DNA from 2 places in the Pseudomonas sp. B33.4 genome. Region 1 is predicted to be linked to the other one. Evidence: predicted binding sites of a transcription regulator. Region 1 holds the regulator's gene; the other holds the start of a gene.
The links. Region 1 encodes FliA, which starts transcription of late flagellar genes. Its sites were predicted from a motif close to CTAAAGTTTNNNNNNNNNNNGCCGNTAA; they were not measured.
Positions count from the first base shown of each region.

Region 2: the regulator FliA is predicted to act here: its motif matches at 1,152-1,179, upstream of flgM (flagellar biosynthesis anti-sigma factor FlgM).

Region 1 covers NZ_CP140706.1:1,772,300-1,778,414, forward strand. Annotated here, with positions in the region: gene flhA (flagellar biosynthesis protein FlhA) at 1-626, shown strand, start outside; gene flhF (flagellar biosynthesis protein FlhF) at 638-1,978, shown strand; gene fleN (flagellar synthesis regulator FleN) at 2,095-2,925, shown strand; gene fliA (RNA polymerase sigma factor FliA) at 2,922-3,662, shown strand; gene U6037_RS07905 (chemotaxis response regulator CheY) at 3,829-4,200, shown strand; gene U6037_RS07910 (protein phosphatase CheZ) at 4,219-5,007, shown strand; gene U6037_RS07915 (chemotaxis protein CheA) at 5,062-6,115, shown strand, end outside.
Region 2 covers NZ_CP140706.1:4,906,516-4,912,630, reverse strand. Annotated here, with positions in the region: gene U6037_RS21630 (flagellar brake protein) at 1-185, opposite strand, end outside; gene U6037_RS21625 (flagellar protein FlgN) at 274-741, opposite strand; gene flgM (flagellar biosynthesis anti-sigma factor FlgM) at 790-1,116, opposite strand; gene flgA (flagellar basal body P-ring formation chaperone FlgA) at 1,265-2,026, opposite strand; gene U6037_RS21610 (chemotaxis protein CheV) at 2,109-3,041, shown strand; gene cheR (protein-glutamate O-methyltransferase CheR) at 3,088-3,915, shown strand; gene flgB (flagellar basal body rod protein FlgB) at 4,284-4,691, shown strand; gene flgC (flagellar basal body rod protein FlgC) at 4,695-5,138, shown strand; gene flgD (flagellar hook assembly protein FlgD) at 5,154-5,879, shown strand; gene flgE (flagellar hook protein FlgE) at 5,910-6,115, shown strand, end outside.

The DNA of each region.
Region 1 (6,115 bases):
ACCAGATTCTGTACAAACACTCCAGTGAGCTGATTGGCCACGAAGAAGTGCAGCAACTCATGCAATTGCTGGCCAAAAGCTCGCCGAAACTGGCAGAAGAGCTGGTGCCGGGCGTGGTCTCGTTGTCGCAACTGCTCAAGGTTCTCCAAGCGCTGTTGGCCGAACACGTGCCGGTGCGCGATATTCGCAGCATCGCCGAAGCCATCGCCAACAACGCCGCCAAGAGTCAAGATACCGCCGCGCTGGTGGCTGCGGTGCGCGTCGGCGTATCCCGCGCCATCGTCCAAAGCATTGTAGGCACTGAGTCCGAGCTGCCTGTGATCACCTTGGAACCAAGGTTGGAACAAATATTGCTCAATAGTCTGCAGAAGGCAGGACAAGGCTCGGAAGAGGGCGTTCTGCTGGAGCCAAGCATGGCCGAGAAGCTGCAGCGTTCGCTCATCGAAGCGGCGCAGCGTCAGGAAATGCAAGGTCAGCCGGTGATCCTTTTGGTCGCAGGCCCGATCCGCGCGATGCTCTCGCGCTTTGGCCGCCTCGCAGTCCCTGGGCTGCATGTGCTGGCCTACCAGGAAATACCGGACAACAAGCAAGTGACCATCGTTGCGACAGTAGGGCCCAACGGCTGAGGTAGTGGTTTATGCAAGTTAAGCGTTTCTTTGCCGCCGATATGCGTCAGGCCATGAAGCTGGTTCGTGATGAGCTGGGCGCTGATGCCGCCATCATTGGCAACCGCCGCATTGCCGGCGGTGTCGAGCTGACGGCGGCACTGGATTACAAACTGTCGGCGCTGGCGCCACGGGTTCCGAACATGGAACTCGAAGACGAGCTGCGCAAGACTCAGTCGCGCATCGTCACCGCTCAGGCCGAGTTGAGCCTGCGGGGCGAAGCCGACGGCAATAGCAATCGCCAGATTTTCGCCGGTCTGCCATTGACGGCCGGCCTGCCGCTGACCGCTGCTGAACCGCTGACCGAGCCGACGTACGCCGCTCCGGCGCGTCCAGCCCCGGCACCTGCGCAGTCCTCCGGGGGCGTGGATCCGCGTGCACTGGATTCGATGCGTTTTGAATTGAACAGCCTGCGCGAGCTGATGGAAGTCCAGCTCGGCACCCTGGCCTGGAATCAGCTGCAAGGCAGCCGTCCGGCGCAAGCCAACCTGTATCGTCGTCTGCAACGTATCGGTCTGTCCGGCCCGTTGTCGCGCGATCTGCTGGCGATGATCACTGATATCGAAGAGCCGCGTCAGGCCTGGCGCATGCTGCTCGCGCACCTGGCGCGGATGATTGCCGTACCGGAAGTCGAGCCGCTGGAAGAGGGTGGTGTGATTGCCATGGTCGGCCCTGCCGGCATGGGCAAGACCACCACGCTGGCCAAGCTGGCCGCGCGTTATGTGCTCAAGTACGGCGCGCAGAATGTCGCGCTGGTGAGCATGGACAGCTTCCGCATCGGTGCGCAGGAACAACTGAAGACGCTGGGGCGCATTCTCAATGTGCCGGTGACGCACGTTGACCCAGGCCAATCGCTGGTGCAAGCGCTGGATCCACTGCTGCGCAAACGCGTGGTATTGATCGATACTGCCGGCCTGCAGGCCAGCGATCCGGCCCTGCGCATGCAGCTCGAAAGTCTGGCCGGGCGTGGCATCCGTTCAAAAAATTATCTCGTGCTGGCAACCACCAGCCAGAAACAGGTTCTAACCGCCGCTTATCACAGTTACAAGCGTTGCGGGCTAGCCGGGTGCATCCTGACTAAACTGGATGAAACGGCCAGCCTTGGCGAAGTGTTGAGCCTGGCGATCAGTCATGAATTGCCGGTCGCGTACCTGACCGATGGCCCACGGATTCCGGATGATTTGCATCTGCCGCGCCGTCATCAACTGGTCAGCCGCGCCGTCAGCGTGCAAATGCAGGAAGAACCCAGCGAAGAAGCCATGGCTGACATGTTCGCTGATATCTATCACAGCCCGACCAAGCAGGTAGGCTGAGGTATTCATGAACAGTTTTTGTACCTACATCGATGGTCTGCCATGCATTGTTCCGGTTGTGAACGCGCAGCCAGTAATGTGGCCTCCGTCTATGCAAGACAAGGTAAAGAAATAACATGGGCAGCATGCATCCCGTACAGGTGATCGCGGTGACCGGCGGCAAAGGTGGCGTCGGCAAGACTAACGTGTCAGTGAACTTGTCTCTGGCGCTGGCAGAGCTTGGCCGTCGGGTCATGCTGCTGGACGCCGATCTGGGACTGGCGAACGTCGACGTTTTGTTGGGTCTGACCCCTAAACGCACATTGGCCGACGTGATCGAAGGCCGTTGCGAATTGCGCGACGTGCTGTTGCAAGGCCCCGGTGGCATCCGCATCGTCCCGGCCGCGTCCGGCACTCAGAGCATGGTGCACCTGAGCCCGGCGCAACATGCCGGTCTGATTCAGGCGTTCAGCGACATCGGCGACAATCTCGACGTACTGGTGATCGACACCGCTGCGGGTATTGGTGACTCGGTAGTCAGTTTCGTCCGCGCCGCCCAGGAAGTGTTGCTGGTGGTCTGCGATGAGCCGACCTCGATCACTGACGCTTACGCGCTGATCAAGTTGCTCAACCGCGATTACGGCATGAACCGCTTCCGCGTTCTCGCCAACATGGCGCAGAGCCCGCAGGAAGGGCGCAACCTGTTCGCCAAGTTGACCAAGGTCACGGATCGTTTCCTCGACGTCGCCCTACAATACGTCGGCGCCGTGCCTTACGACGAAAGCGTGCGTAAAGCGGTGCAGAAGCAGCGTGCGGTGTACGAAGCCTTCCCGCGTTCCAAGTGCGCACTGGCGTTCAAGGCGATCGCGCAGAAGGTCGATACCTGGCCGCTGCCCGCCAACCCGCGTGGCCACCTTGAGTTTTTCGTCGAGCGCCTCGTGCAGCAAACGGCAGGGCCCGTGCTATGACCGCTAGCGGTATGAACTACTACAAGAAGTCGGCACGCGACGCTCAGTACGAGCTGATCGAGCGTTACGCGCCGCTGGTCAAACGCATTGCCTACCACTTGCTGGCACGCTTGCCGGCGAGTGTGCAGGTCGAAGACCTGATCCAGGCCGGGATGATCGGCCTGCTCGAAGTCTCGACCAAATATGACGCCAGCAAAGGCGCCAGTTTCGAAACGTACGCGGGCATTCGAATCCGCGGCGCGATGCTCGACGAAGTACGCAAAGGGGACTGGGCGCCACGCTCGGTTCATCGCAATACCCGTATGGTCAGCGACGCAATTCGCTCAATTGAAGCTAAAACCGGCCGTGATGCTAAAGATCACGAGGTTGCGGCCGAACTCCAATTGAGTCTCGACGATTACTACGGGATTTTGAATGACACCTTGGGCAGCCGCCTGTTCAGTTTCGACGACCTGCTGCAGGACGGCGAACACGAAGGGCTGCACGAGGATGGCGCGAGTGCTCATCTTGAGCCGTCACGCGATCTGGAAGATGAACGTTTCCAGGCAGCGTTGGCGGACGCGATTGCCAATTTGCCGGAGCGTGAGCGACTGGTGTTGGCGCTGTACTACGACGAAGAGCTGAACCTCAAGGAGATCGGTGAAGTCCTTGGCGTCAGTGAATCGCGGGTCAGCCAGTTACACAGCCAGTGCGCGGCCCGTTTGCGGGGGCGTTTGGGGGAGTGGCGAGCGCGCTGAAGGCAGTGTGGGGACACTGCGAACGAGGCTGGTGCGGTGATGAACGGCACCGGTCTTGCTCTGTTGTGCTCCAGACAGTCTTCGAGTGCTGCGCCGATTGATTGAAGTGGCGCGTCCAGGTGCTGGGCGCGTTTAAGACTGCTTGGAGGTCGAATTGAACAAAGACATGAAAATCCTCATCGTTGATGACTTCTCAACGATGCGGCGGATCATCAAGAACCTGCTGCGTGATCTTGGGTTCACCAACACCGTCGAGGCTGACGATGGCGTGACTGCCATTCCAGTGCTCAACAGCGGCAGCATCGACTTTCTGGTAACGGACTGGAACATGCCGGGCATGACCGGTATCGACCTGCTGCGTCACGTGCGTGCCGATGAAAAGCTCAAGCACTTGCCAGTGCTGATGGTGACTGCAGAAGCCAAGCGCGAGCAGATCATTGAAGCCGCTCAGGCCGGTGTAAACGGCTACGTAGTCAAACCTTTCACGGCTCAGGCGTTGAAAGACAAAATCGAGAAGATTTTCGAACGCATCGGCTGATGAACGCGCGGGGGAGCTATGGAGCATAACGAATCTTCACAGGGCGATTTCGAGTCGACCCTGAAAAAACACGCGGTCGAACTGGTCGAAAGCCTTGAAAAAGGCAGGTTCGGCGACGCTGTGCAACTGATCCATGAGCTCAATCAGACCCGTGACCGTGGCCTGTACCAGGAAGTCGGCAAGCTCACACGTGAACTGCACAGTGCGATCGTCAACTTCCAGATCGACCCGAACATGCCGCAGGCCGAGGAAGTGTCGCAAATCACCGACGCCACCGAACGCCTGGGCTATGTGGTCAAGCTGACAGAGGCCGCGGCCAACCGCACCATGGATCTGGTGGAAAGCGCCACGCCGGTGGTCAACAGTCTGGCTGATGAAGCGCAGACCTTGAGCGCCGATTGGGGTCGTTTCATGCGTCGCGAGGTCGGGGCTGAAGAATTCCGTGAACTGGCGCGCCGGGTCGACGGTTTTCTGTCACGCAGCAGCACGGACAACCGTGCGGTGTCGAGCAATCTCAACGACATCCTGCTGGCCCAGGATTACCAGGACCTGACCGGTCAGGTGATCAAGCGTGTGACCCAACTGGTCACCGAAGTCGAAAGCAATTTGCTCAAACTTGTGCTCATGGCCAGTCAGGTCGACCGCTTTGCGGGCATCGAACATGACCGCGCCGCGATGCTTGCAGAAAAAGATCCACAAAAACATCTCTCGCAGGGTGAAGGTCCGCAGATTCATGCCGATAAACGAGAAGACGTTGTGTCCGGTCAGGACGATGTGGACGATTTGTTATCCAGCCTCGGGTTCTAGAGTTTTGGAATTTTAGGTTTTTTGGGTTTTTAGACCTGTAGGAGCACCCCATTAATGAGCTTCGGCGCCGATGAAGAGATCCTTCAGGATTTCCTGGTTGAGGCCGGCGAGATTCTTGAGCAACTGTCCGAACAACTGGTCGAGCTGGAAAGCCGTCCGGATGACGCAGATCTGCTCAACGCAATTTTTCGCGGTTTCCACACTGTAAAAGGGGGCGCCGGCTTCCTTCAGCTCAATGAGCTGGTGGAGTGCTGTCACATCGCCGAAAACGTGTTCGACATCCTGCGCAAGGGTGAGCGTCGCGTTGATGCAGAACTGATGGACGTTGTCCTCGAAGCGCTGGACGCGGTGAACAGTATGTTCAGCGAAGTCCGCGAGCGTGCTCCGATCACCGCTGCCACCCCGCAACTGCTGGCCGCTCTGGCGCGTCTGGCCGAACCGCAATCGGCGGACGCCACCCCGGCTTCGCCGGTGGCCGAGATGATCGAAGAACTGGTCGTTGAAGGCGACTCGTCGGGCGACATCACCGATAACGAATTCGAACAACTGCTGGATTCGCTGAACGCCGTCAAGGCCGAAGCCGAAGCCCCGGCCGCTGCTGCACCTGCGCAAACGGCCAATGAAGCAGCGAGCGATGAAATCACCGATGCCGAGTTCGAGTCGTTGCTCGATCAGTTGCACGGCAAGGGCCAGTTCGCGGTGGACGCGGTTGCACCAGCGGCGGCGGCTCCGGCTGCTCCGGCCGCGGGCGACAGCTCCGACATCACCGACGACGAATTCGAAGCATTGCTCGATCAGTTGCATGGCAAGGGCAACTTTGCCGTGGATGCGCTGGAGTCGGCGATTGCCTCGGCACCTGCGCCAGCCGCACCGGTTGCTGCGGCGGCCGGCAGCGATCTGATCAGCGATCACGAGTTCGAATCGCTGCTCGACGAATTGCACGGCAAAGGCAAGTTCTCCGAAGTCGGCACCGCTGCTGCTGGCAGTGCTTCGAGCGTCGCCACGCCTGCTGCCAAGGCACCGGCCGCTGCTGCAGCGCCCAAGCCTGCCGCCAAGCCTGAGCCGAAAGCCGAAGCGCCGAAACCGGCCGCCGCTGCTGCACCGGCTC
Region 2 (6,115 bases), 3.1 Mb from region 1:
ATCGAAGCGCTGTCGCGGTCGACCTTGATCAGGTAGCTCTGGAAGCGCTGGCTGCGCTCGTGGAAGGTGATGATCAGCGGATCGTGGCTTTCTTGCAGCTGGCGCAGGTTGCTGGAGATTTCCAGTGGCGTGGTAAGCACCTTAGGGGGCTGCGGAGCATCATCCGCGCTGAGGGCGTTGGACACGGTTTATCAATCTCCAGACAAAATATGACGACTAGCCAGCATTTTGCCAGCATGTTTCGCGGGTTGATAGAGCTGGCGCATCAACGGCTCATGCCTGGCTGAGCGGACGCGGTACGGCGGGTTTGGCAAAAGTACCACTGGCGTTATACAGCGCCGGCGCTTCGCCACCCGTGAGGATCTTCAGCTGATTGGCCGTGGCGGCCTGCTGGATCTGAATCGACTGACCATTTTTGACGTTGGCAGCCTGACATTGAGCGATCAGATCGGTCAGGGCATCGCCCTGGCTGAGCAGTTGATCGCCAATGCTCGACTGGCCAGCCAGTTGCTCAAGACCTGCACGATCAGTCGGCAGGTTGAGGCTGGCGAGGATTTCACTGCGCTTGCGGCCATGCTGTTCAAGCAGAATGATCAATGCCTGTTTGTGCGCCAGAATTTCTTCCAGCAGGGGCATGTCGCGACCGTGCAACGCGAGGGATTCGGTTTGCAGCAACTCCAGCAATTGTTGAGCTGGAGCAAAGTCGTCGTTGATCAGTTGCAATAAATTAGTGTCGTGCATGGCTGGCCTTGGGTGTTAAGCGTCCAAAAGCCTCGCGCCGGCAAAGGCCTAGCGCTGGGCTTCGAAGTTGAGCAGTTTGCTGGCTACACGGTTGCTGTCGACTTTATAGCTGCCATCGGCAATCGCGGCTTTCAACTCGGCCACACGGGCTTTGTCGACAGCAGGCTGATCGCGCAGCTTGTCAGTGACCTTCTGCAACTGTTGAGCCTCATTGCTGAGGTGTACCGATTCCCCGCTTTTTGCGGTACTGGCCGGTTCGGCCTGGGTATTCAGCGGCGCGGAGGTGCCGGTTTCGGCGGTTTCCTTGGCGTTGCTGGTACGTGTACTGCCCGTAAGTGACGAGGAGCTGTTCAAACGGCTGAAATCGATGACCATGATAAAAACCTCTGGGAATTTGGACGCTTGCCATGTTTTCGGCCATCCCCTGGAAAACTTTAGGCACATTTACAATGAGCCTTGCATGCGCCGGCGCGTGTCCTGCTGCGGCACAGTTTAGGGAACAGCCGGGGTCAGCGCCAGTTTTCTACATCGCGACTTCTACTTGGCCGGGCGCGGTAACTTGCGCCTTGATGACCCGTTGCGAGTTGAGGTTTTTCACGCGGATCTGTTCTTTCAAACCGCCATTGGCCAAGGCTTCACCGGGCATGCGCACGGCAAGCGTGCCGCTGCGTGCGGTAATCACCACTTGATCACCCTTGCGAATGACTTCGGCCTGTTCCAGGTGAACCAGGGTAATGACCTGATCGGCTACCGTTGGTCGGGTCAATTTCTGCCCGATCGCTTCGTCTACCGACGTCAGAAAGCCTTGATTGATCGTACTCACGTCGCGCTCTCGCAAGGTCACGTCCTGCGGCTCGATAATCCCTGCGCGTTTCAGCGGTCGGGTGGTCGTGACAATCTCGCGAAACAGGCGGACTTGAGCGGGCACGAACACCGTCCAGGGCGAGGCGCCCTCGCAGCGGACCTTCACGGTAACCCGGCCCAATGGACGTGCCGGGCTCTCCAAAGTCGCTGTCAATTCCTTGTCGCACATAGGCATGCGCATACGGGGATCGAGCTGGTTTACTTCGATTTCGTAGCGGCCTACCGTTTGACTGGTAGCCAGATAGTCTTCTACGGTGAACTCAAGAAAGCCCTGAGTGACGCCGATAAGCATGTCAGGCAAGGTAACCGCATCAGCAATGGCAGGGCTGCCAGCGAAAAAGCAGCAAATGGCGGACACCGCGCAAAGCCCTCGGCGAAGAGAGGCGGTCAGGTGTCGGAAAAATGTCGTTTGAGCGTTCATACGAGTTAAAAAGCAAGCGCCGTGCCGTTTAGCAATGAATGTGCGTCGCAACAACACTTGGCGTTGGTGTAGGAGTCTGGGCATGGCTGGTGTAATGGATTCGGTGAACCAGCGCACGCAACTGGTGGGGCAGAATCGCCTGGAGCTGTTGTTGTTCCGTCTTGACGGTCAGCAGCTCTACGGAATCAACGTGTTCAAGGTACGGGAAGTGTTGCAGTGCCCGTCGCTGACGTTGATGCCCAAGTCCAGTCCTGTCGTGTGCGGGGTGGCAAATATCCGGGGGGCGACCATTCCGATCCTTGATCTGGCAATGGCCACCGGCTCGGGTGCGTTGAAGGACAAGAACAACCCGTTCGTGATCATCACGGAGTACAACACCAAGACCCAGGGTTTCCTGGTCCGCTCGGTGGAGCGCATCGTCAACATGAACTGGGAAGAGATTCATCCGCCGCCCAAGGGCACGGGTCGCGATCATTACCTGACCGCTGTGACTCGGGTGGACAATCAGTTAGTCGAAATCATCGACGTCGAGAAAGTGCTGGCGGAAGTTGCGCCGACGCCGGAAGCGATTTCGGTGGGCGTGGTCGATGTCGAGACCCAGACCAAGGCACTGTCGTTGCGTGTCTTGACGGTCGATGACTCATCGGTGGCGCGCAAGCAGGTCACGCGTTGCCTGCAGACGATTGGCGTCGAAGTGATCGCGCTGAACGACGGCAAGCAAGCGCTGGATTACCTGCGCAAGCTGGTCGACGAGGGCAAGAGGCCGGAAGAAGAGTTTCTGATGATGATCTCCGACATCGAGATGCCGGAGATGGACGGATACACTTTGACGGCCGAGATTCGCGCTGACCCGCGCATGCAAAAGCTTCATATCATCCTGCATACTTCGTTGTCCGGGGTATTCAATCAGGCGATGGTCAAGAAAGTCGGTGCCGATGACTTTTTGGCCAAGTTCCGTCCTGATGACCTGGCATCCCGGGTAGTCGACCGGATCAAAGCAGCAGATATCAGCTAGGAGCGCTTTGCTCCTGGCGGTCAACACGATTTAAGAGGCGGCATCATTGTCTACGGGTAATTTGGATTTCGAACAGTTCCGGGTCTTCCTGGAAAAAGCCTGTGGCATTTTGCTCGGTGAAAACAAGCAGTACCTGGTCTCGAGCCGTCTCAACAAACTGATGGAGCAGCAAGGCATCAAATCCCTGGGTGAGCTGGTTCAGCGCATCCAGACCCAGCCGCGCAGCGGTTTGCGCGAGCAGGTGGTCGATGCCATGACGACCAACGAAACCCTGTGGTTTCGTGACACCTATCCGTTTGAAGTCTTGAAGAACAAGGTGCTGCCTGAAGCGATCAAGGCCAGCCCCAACCAGCGTCTGCGGATCTGGTCGGCCGCCTGCTCGTCGGGCCAGGAACCGTACTCGCTGTCGATGTCGATCGACGAATTCGAGCGCACGAACCTTGGCCAGTTGAAGATGGGCGTGCAGATTGTCGCCACCGACCTGTCCGGTCTTATGCTGACCAACTGCAAGACCGGCGAGTACGACAGTCTGGCAATCGGTCGCGGTTTGTCGCCGGAACGTCTGCAGCGTTACTTCGACCCGAAAGGGCCGGGCCGCTGGGTGATCAAGGCGCCGATCAAGAGCCGCGTGGAGTTCCGCTCGTTCAACCTGCTCGACAGCTATGCTGCGCTGGGCAAGTTCGACATCGTGTTCTGCCGCAACGTGTTGATCTACTTCTCTGCTGAAGTGAAGAAAGACATCCTGTTGCGCATTCACAGCACGTTGAAGCCGGGCGGTTATCTGTTCCTTGGCGCTTCCGAGGCGCTGAACGGTTTGCCGGACCATTACCAGATGGTGCAGTGCAGCCCGGGGATCATTTACCAGGCGAAATGACCGCATCTGCAACACGAAAATAACGGGAGCCCCCAAAGGCCTCCCGTTTTTTTGTGCCCGAATTATTTTCTACGGACACCACACCCCTGTGGGAGCGAGCCTGCTCGCGAAAGCGGTCTGTCAGTAAAACAGTTGGCGACTGACACGCCGCCTTCGCGAGCAGGCTCGCTCCCACAGGGGATCTGCGTTGACCTGGCAAGGACGGCAAGCGGCAGAAAAGCGGCATCCGGCGGAAACCGGTTGCCGCTTTTCTGGCATTGCCGCTTTGCCGACGCCCGGCAAAGCCCCGGTTTACGGGCGTTTTTTGGTTTGGCACGGCGCTTGCTAAAGCTCAGTTACGAAAAACCGGTCACCTGAAGGTTCCCGACATGAGCATCAGCTTCGATAAAGCGCTCGGCATTCACGAAAAGGCACTGGGCTTCCGCGCCCAGCGTGCCGAAGTGCTGGCCAACAACATCGCCAACGCCGATACCCCGAACTACAAGGCGCGGGATCTGGATTTCTCCAAAGTGCTTGAAGCACAGACCCAGAAAAATGCGAACGGCACCATCGCCCTGAACATGACCAACAGCCGTCACATTGAAGCTGAAGGCCTGGGCAACGGCGACGAATCGCTGATGTATCGCACGCCGATGCAACCTTCGATCGACCAGAACACCGTGGACGCCCAACTGGAACAGTCGAACTACGCGGAAAACGCCGTCGGCTTCCAGGCCAGCTTCACCCTGCTCAACAGCAAATTCAAAGGGCTGGTGTCAGCCCTGCGCGGAGAGTAATCCATGTCCCTGTCCAGCGTTTTCAACATTGCCGGCAGCGGCATGAGCGCACAGACCACACGTCTGAACACCGTGGCGTCGAACATCGCCAACGCCGAGACCGTCTCGTCGAGCATCGACCAGACTTATCGCGCCCGTCACCCGGTATTCGCCACCATGTTCCAGGGCGGCCAGAACAGCGGCAGCAACTCGCTGTTCCAGAGCCAGGACGCGGCCGGTCAGGGCGTACAGGTGCTCGGTGTGGTCGAAGACCAGAGCAACCTCGAAGCGCGCTACGAGCCGAACCATCCGGCGGCCGACGCCAAGGGCTACGTCTACTACCCGAACGTCAACGTGGTGGAAGAAATGGCTGACATGATTTCCGCGAGCCGGTCCTTCCAGACCAACGCCGAAATGATGAACACCGCCAAAACCATGATGCAGAAGGTACTGACCCTCGGTCAGTAATAAGGGGCGACTGCCATGAGTGTTTCCGATACCACCAGCAGCTTGAGCATGAATGACATCCTGGCGAACTCGTCGAAAAAGACCAGTTCGACCACTGGTGGCATTGCTTCGGCCACGAACAGCGCCACCGGCGGCCAGGCCCTGGGCAAGGACGCGTTCCTGCAATTGCTGGTCACCCAGCTGAAAAACCAGAACCCGCTCGATCCGCAGGACAACAGCGCATTCGTTGCGCAGTTGGCGCAGTTCAGTAGCCTGGAAGGCATCACTACGCTGAACTCCACCGTGAGTGGCCTTGCTGGCAACTACAACTCGTCGCAAGCCTTGCAGGCCTCGTCGCTGGTGGGCCGCAACGTCATCGTACAGACCAACTCGGTTCAGCTCGACGATCCGAGCAAAGGCATGACCGGTTCGGTCACCGTTCCGTCGTCGATTGCCGGCGGCACCGTCAGCATCACCGACAGCAGCGGCACGGTCGTTCGCACCATCGATCTGGGCAGTCGCGCCGCAGGCGCCGCGAGCTTCACCTGGGACGGCAAGGACAAGGACGGCAATGTGGTCAAGACCGGTACCTATACCGTCAAGGCCAACGCATCGATCAATGGCACATCGACCGATATGGCGACCTACCTGCCGGCCACCGTCACCAGCGTGACGATCAGCCAGACCGGCGGCGAGCTGATGCTCAACCTGTCCGGCAAGGGCACTGTTGCCCTGTCCAAAGTACAAACCATTGGTATATAGAGCCGACTAACCGGCACAAAGGAGTGGAATATGTCTTTCAATATCGGCCTTAGCGGTCTCTATGCAGCCAACAAGCAACTGGACGTGACCGGCAACAACATCGCCAACGTCGCGACCGCCGGTTTCAAATCGTCCCGTGCAGAATTCGAAGACGTCTACTCGGCCACTCGCCTGGGTAGCGGCAGCAAAGTGATCGGCAACGGCGTGCGCCTGGCCAATGTTTCCCAGCAGTTCAC